DNA from 2 places in the Bradyrhizobium sp. LTSP857 genome. Region 2 is predicted to be linked to the other one. Evidence: riboswitches for the same ligand, from Rfam matches in the RefSeq annotation. Region 2 holds a riboswitch; the other holds the start of a gene.
What was found. Region 2 has a riboswitch for glycine ahead of gcvT (glycine cleavage system aminomethyltransferase GcvT). Riboswitches for the same ligand answer to the same signal wherever they lie in the genome.

Region 1: it holds a riboswitch for glycine, as region 2 does, so the genes downstream of both, UP06_RS36005 (D-amino acid dehydrogenase) here and gcvT (glycine cleavage system aminomethyltransferase GcvT) in region 2, are expected to answer to the same signal.

Annotation. Positions count from the first base shown of each region.
Region 1 is NZ_JYMS01000049.1:544,298-547,704, reverse strand. It holds gene UP06_RS36010 (ABC transporter permease) at 1-203, opposite strand, end outside; gene UP06_RS36005 (D-amino acid dehydrogenase) at 386-1,699, opposite strand; glycine riboswitch at 1,768-1,896, opposite strand; glycine riboswitch at 1,900-2,004, opposite strand; gene UP06_RS36000 (M20/M25/M40 family metallo-hydrolase) at 2,099-3,229, opposite strand.
Region 2 is NZ_JYMS01000049.1:701,419-704,825, forward strand. It holds gene alaS (alanine--tRNA ligase) at 1-1,094, opposite strand, end outside; glycine riboswitch at 1,316-1,404, shown strand; gene gcvT (glycine cleavage system aminomethyltransferase GcvT) at 1,546-2,694, shown strand; gene gcvH (glycine cleavage system protein GcvH) at 2,707-3,075, shown strand; gene gcvP (aminomethyl-transferring glycine dehydrogenase) at 3,242-3,407, shown strand, end outside.

The DNA of each region.
Region 1 (3,407 bases), 160 kb from region 2:
CAGGTGACGAACTGCACGATCAAGGGCTCGTTGAGGCCGAGCGAAGTGCGGATGCGCTCGAGCCGCTCGGGCGTGGCGTTGTCGCCGGCGAGAATCGCGGCGGGGTCGCCCGGCGTCAACCGCAGCAGCAGGAAGACGAACAGCGCCACCACGCCCATCACGGGCACCGCGGCCAGAACGCGGCGAATGAGATAACCTAGCATGCACCTATCTCCGGCTGCGGAACTTGTGGGGGCTTGAGGCGCCCGTTGCTTCTATCGTGTCTATCATGCGCGCCTGTCATTCGGGCTGGAAATGCCGGCGGGAGTTGCCGGCTTTTCGGGGCAAATTGTGTGCCAAGGGCAGGGCGGTCGCAAGGGGCCGCCCCGCATGGGTTTGCGACCACTCAGGATGCACGACGCAGCTTGCGCTCAACCGCAAGTTCACCTTGACGCGAGGGAGCGATCGGCGGTGCATTGAGCCCGCGCCAGCCGTCGATGGTCCCGGCAATCATCTGCGCGGTCGCGGCCGACAGGGTCCAGCCGAGATGGCCGTGGCCGGTGTTGAAGAACACGCCCGGCATCCGCCCTGCGCGCACCACCGGCATCATGTTCGGCATCATCGGGCGCAACCCGGCCCACGGAATAACCCGCGACGTTTCGACGGCGGGGAAGTTGCTGCGCACCCAATCGACCAACGGCTGCACGCGGTCGGCGCGGATGTCGCGGTTGAAGTCGTTGAACTCGGCCGTGCCGGCGACACGAAAACGATCTTCGCCGAGCCGGCTGGTGACGATCTTCGCGGCCTCGTCGAGCAGGCTGACGGTCGGCGTCGCGTCGCGGCTCTCGGTGGTGTCGAGCTGCACGGTGATCGAGTAGCCCTTCACCGGATAGACGTTGACGCGCTCCTCGAGGAGGGCGGCGAAGTGACGGCTGGCAACGCCGGCGCAAACCACGACGCCATCGACCTTCAGCATGCCGCGCGCGGATGCGACAGCATCACTTGCGGCAAGGTCAGCCCAGCCGACGACGAAGCCACTGCCAGCGCGGGCGATCGAATCGATGTTGGCGTCGTGGATGAAGGTTGCGCCGCGGCGCTTGCAGGCGTCTGCCAGTCCGCGGGTGAACTTGTGGATATCGCCGGTCGCATCCGACGGCGTGTAGAAGCCGCCGTAATACTGCTTGCGCAGCGTCGGCTCGATCGTGCGGATCTCCTCCGGCGTTACCGGGCGCCGATCGAGGCCGCCCTCCTGCAACAGCGCATTGACACGCAGGCCGGATTCAAAACCCTTCTTGTCGTGATAGATGTGGAGGATGCCGCGGCGTTCGAGATCGAAGTCAATGCCTTCGCGCGTCGCAATCTCGAACAGATGCTTGCGGGCTTCGATCGCGAGTCGCGTGGTCTCGATGGTGTTGGCGCGGTAGTTGCCGATGTTGGCGACGAACTCGCCCATCCAGGAATATTTGTGCCAGTTCGGCCGCGGGTTCATCAACAGCGGCGCGTCGCGCCGGAACATCCAGCGCAGGCCTTTCAGGATCGTCGCGGTGCTGTTCCAGACTTCGGCATTGCTGGCGGAGAGCTGTCCGCCATTGGCGAACGAGGTCTCCATCGCGGCGTAGCGGTGCTTGTCGAGCACCGTCACCTCAAAGCCGCGTTCAAGCAGGGCATAGGCAGTCGTTACGCCGGTGATACCGGCGCCGATAATGGCAATATGGGTCATGGCAGGTTCGGGGCTCCCGTGAGTTAGAGTCGGCTAACCGCCGGCCACAAGGCCGTTGGCGGCGCCCCATCTGTCACGGTTACCTGAGAGCTTGATCCGGCGCGGACCTGACAAGGGCGGACCCTCACGAGGTCTATGCGGACTATCCCCTTCGGTGGACGTCACGACCACGCTGGCCGCGCCGTCTCTCTCCAGATCGTCCTGACGATACAGTCCTTTTGCCTGAGAGTTTCCGGGGCGGTTGCTCCGTCGGCGCCACAACGAAAGCTAGAGGCCTTCGTTGTGATCTCTCCCGCATCGTCGCGTGGACCAGCGACAAGTACGATACGCCTCATTTTTGGACAAGGCTAAATTTCGACCGCGACTGCCAACGCATTGTGCAGTGCGAAATTGATTCAATTATTCCAGGGTCGCCAGCAGCCCGGCCATCAGGCGGCCGCGCTCGACCAGGCTGTCGACCTCGATGAATTCCTCCAGCATGTGGCCGTTGCCGCCGCGCACGCCGAGGCCGTCGAGCGTTGGGATGCCCATCGCGCCGGTAAAGTTGCCGTCGGAGCCGCCGCCGGAGCTCGCATGCGGCAGCTTCGCGCCAAGCGATTCGGCGATGCCGCGCGCCTTTTCATAGAGCGCCATGGTGCCGGCATCCGGCTCCCACACCGGGCGGGTGACGCCGCGCGTGACCTTAAAGGAGACGTCATTGGCTGAGCCCGACAGCGCCAGCATTCGCTCGACGCCGCGATCGAGATCGGCCTGACGCTTGGCCATGGAAAGCGCTTCGCCGGTGGCGGTCGTGGCAACGCAATTGACCCATTGGCCGCCATGCACGACGCCGACCGAGAAGGTGCAGTCGTCCGTGGTCATCGCGTCGATCGCGAGAATCTGCCGCGCCATCTCCCGGATGGCGGAGCGACCCGCCGACAGCGTCGCGCCGGCGTGGCTCGGACGTCCGGTCGCCTCGAGATTGAAGCGCGCGATCGCATAACGTCCGGTGGTGACGCCGTTGTCGGCGCGGCCGGGCTCGGGCACCAGCACGTATTTGTTGCGCGCGGCCTCCGCCTCGATGATGTCGCGTGTCGAGGGCGTGCCGACTTCCTCGTCCGGCGTGAACAGCACGGTAATCGGCAGCGGCGTTGTGAAGGAGGCGCGCGCCAACTGCCGGATCGCTTCCAGCGAGAGATAGTTGCCGCCCTTCATGTCGTAGATGCCGGGGCCGTAGCATTTGCCGCCCTCGCGGCGCCATGTCAGCTTCTCGATGGTGCCGACCGGGTGGACGGTATCCATATGCCCGGCGATCAGGATGCCCGGCTCGCCCTGCTTCGGATGGGGAAAGCGCGCGCGGATGACGCCGCCAAAGCCTTGCCGGCCTCCAATGCGCTCGATCGTCGCACCCATGATGGCCATGTCCCGCGCTGCGATATCGAGCATGCGGTTGACCGCGCCTGCGTCCCAGGTCGGGCTTTCGCATTCCACCCAGTTGCGCAGACCCTGGAGCATGGCCTCGGAATCAAAGGGAAGATTGGCTGGATTCATCGGGAAGTCTCTCAAGCTTCGAAGGTGGAACGCGCATTGCATCGGCAAGCAGCGCGAACAGCGTTGTAGAGCCAAACCGGTCGCTGTGGAGCCCATGTGCACGCCGCCATGGGCTGCAACGAAAGCCGATTGACGGGCTCAACGCTGTCTGCAAGTCTCGAAAAGATAAAGGCATTGC
Region 2 (3,407 bases):
CGCGTCAGCGTCTTGCGGAAGCGGGTCTCTTCCAGCCGCACCGTTTCCTCGATCAGATTTTCCGCGCGCATCAGCTCGGGATAGGCTTGGCCCATCTCGCGCACCAGCGCCCACACGAGGCGATGCATCAGCGGGTCTTTCGCACCTAACAGCTGCGCATGGCGCATCGCGCGGCGCATGATCCGGCGCAGCACATAGCCGCGGCCTTCGTTCGAGGGCAGCACGCCGTCGGAGACGAGGAAGGCCGAGGAGCGCAGATGGTCGGCGATGACGCGGAACGAGGCGACGGTCTGCTCGTTCGGCCCGGTGCCCAGCGCCGACGCGGTCGCATCGATCAAATGGCGGAACAGATCGGTCTCGAACACGCTGTCGACGCCCTGCATGATGCTGGCCATGCGCTCGAGGCCCATGCCGGTGTCGATCGAGGGACGCGGCAGATCCACGCGCTCCTCTTTCGTCACCTGCTCGTACTGCATGAACACGAGATTCCAGAATTCGAGGAAGCGGTCGCCGTCCTCTTCCGGCGAGCCCGGAGGTCCGCCCCAGATGTGCTCGCCGCGATCGATGAAGATCTCCGAGCACGGGCCGCACGGACCGGTGTCGCCCATCGCCCAGAAATTGTCCGAGGTCGGGATGCGGATGATGCGGTCGTCGGAGAAGCCGGCGATCTTCTTCCAGAGGGAGGCCGCCTCGTCGTCGGTGTGGTAGACGGTGACGAGCAGCTTGTCCTTCTTGAGCCCGTATTCCTTCGTGATCAGCGTCCAGGCCAGCTCGATCGCGCGCTCCTTGAAATAGTCGCCGAACGAGAAGTTGCCGAGCATCTCGAAGAAGGTGAGATGGCGCGCGGTGTAGCCGACATTGTCGAGGTCGTTGTGCTTGCCGCCGGCGCGCACGCATTTCTGCGAGGTGGTGGCGCGCTGATAGGGCCGCTTCTCGACGCCGGTGAAGACGTTCTTGAACTGCACCATGCCGGCATTGGTGAACATCAAGGTCGGGTCGTTGCGCGGCACCAATGGCGAGGACGACACGATCTCGTGGCCGTTCTCGGCAAAGAAGTTCAGAAAGGTCGACCTGATCTCGTTGACGCCGCTCATGTTCATCCAATCGGGTGTGCTTGGGCCCGCTATACGCCATCCAAACCGCAAGTTTGGGCTGATATCTGCGGACAGAAGCGCTTTTAGACAAGGCCAGCTTCGCTGTCCAGAAACTGTGCAGAGAGATCAGAGGGTTGCCGCAGGCGCGCAATCCCGTTGAAAGCCGCTAGCTGCGCGTTGACAGGCTTGGCCGGGCTGTGGTCTTTACCCATCTGTATCGTACGGCCACGTCGGGAGAGACCGGCACTGGTGCCGGCGCCGAAGGAGCAACCGCCCCGGAAACTCTCAGGCAAAAGGACCGCGTGGCTTTGACAGCATCTGGAAAGAGGCGCCGACGGGCATAGCCCGGACAGCGTCCGCCGACGGGATAATACTCTCAGGCACAGCGACAGATGGGGCTTCGGGTGGTGTCCGCGGGGAATTGTCCTCGGGAACCGCCGAGGGCCCTGTGATGCTTTCGCGCGACGACCAAGATTCCCTCAAGACGACGCCCCTTCACGGGCTGCATGTGTCCCTCGGCGGCAAGATGGTGCCGTTCGCGGGCTATGACATGCCCGTGCAATATCCCGCCGGTGTGCTGAAGGAGCACCTCCATACCCGCAGCCAAGCCGGCTTGTTCGACGTCTCCCATATGGGCCAGATCGCGCTCAGGCCAAAGTCAGGCAAGGTCGAGGATGCCGCCCGCGCGCTGGAGCGGCTGGTGCCTCAGGACATCGTCGCGGTTGCGCCGGGGCGACAGCGCTACGCCCAGTTCACCAATGCGGACGGCGGAATTCTGGACGATCTGATGGTCGCCAATTTCGGCGATCATCTGTTCCTGGTGGTCAACGCCGCCTGCAAGGAAGAGGACGAGGCGCATCTGCGCGCGAATCTCCCCGACGACTGCATCATCGATTCGCTGACCGAGCGCGCGCTGATCGCGCTTCAGGGCCCGAGGGCGGACTCGGTGCTGGCGAAATTGTGTGCAGAGGCGCCCGCCATGAAGTTCATGGACGCCGGCCCGCACAAGGTCGCAGGCATCGACTGCTTCGTTTCGCGCTCCGGCTACACCGGCGAGGACGGGTTCGAGATCTCGGTTCCCGCCGGCGATGCCGAGCGCCTCGCCAAAACGCTGCTGGACAATCCTGACGTCATGCCGATCGGGCTCGGCGCCCGCGACAGCCTGCGACTGGAAGGCGGGCTCTGCCTCTACGGCCATGACATCGACACCGCCACCACACCGGTCGAGGCCGCGCTGGAATGGTCGGTGCAGAAGAGCCGCCGCACGGGCGGTGCACGCGCCGGCGGTTTTCCCGGCGCGGAAAAGATTCTGGCGCATTTCGACCAGGGCGCAAGCCGCCGCCGCGTCGGCCTGCGCACCGAGGGCCGCGCGCCGGTGCGCGAGGGCGCGCTGCTGTTTGCAGATAGCGCCGGCGGCGAGCCGATCGGAAAGGTCACATCGGGCGGCTTCGGCCCAAGCCTGAATGCGCCGGTCGCGATGGGCTACGTGCCCACGCAACTCAGCGCACTCGGCACAAATCTCTTCGCCGAGGTGCGCGGCCAGCGTCTGCCGCTCACGGTCGCCGCCATGCCTTTCGTGAAAAATACCTACAAACGCTGAGGACTTAAGAAAATGACCACGACGCTGTACACCTCCGACCACGAATGGCTGGCCATCGACGGCGATGTCGCCACCGTCGGGATCACCGACTACGCGCAGTCGCAGCTCGGCGACGTCGTGTTCGTCGAACTGCCCAAGGTCGGCCGCACATTGAAGAAGGCCGAAGCCGCCGCCGTCGTGGAATCGGTGAAGGCTGCCTCCGACGTCTACGCACCGATCTCCGGCGAAGTGCTCGATGTCAACGACGCACTCGGCAGTGAGCCGGCGCTGGTCAATTCGGATGCGCAAGGCAAGGCCTGGTTCTTCAAGATCAAGATTGCCGACAAGAGCGAGCTCGGCGGCCTCATGGATGAAGCCGCTTACAAGGCACACACGGCGTGAGGATTATGAGCCGAGCCGCCACCCCGTACTCACTGTCATCGCCCGCGAAGGCGGGCGATCCAGTACGCCGCGGCCCTTCGGTTCAATCACGAACGCCTGCGAATACTGGATGCCCCGCCTTCGCGGGGCATGACGGCGACGACGACATCTAAAGCGAGGACCCATGATGACCGCGCACCGCAAATCCAACGGCGACACCACCACTTTCGTTCGCCGCCATATCGGCCCCTCCGCGCGTGACGTGACCGCGATGCTGGAAACCGTTGGCGCCAAGAGCGTCGACGCGCTGATGGCGGAGACGCTGCCGGCCTCGATCCGGCAGGCCGCGCCGC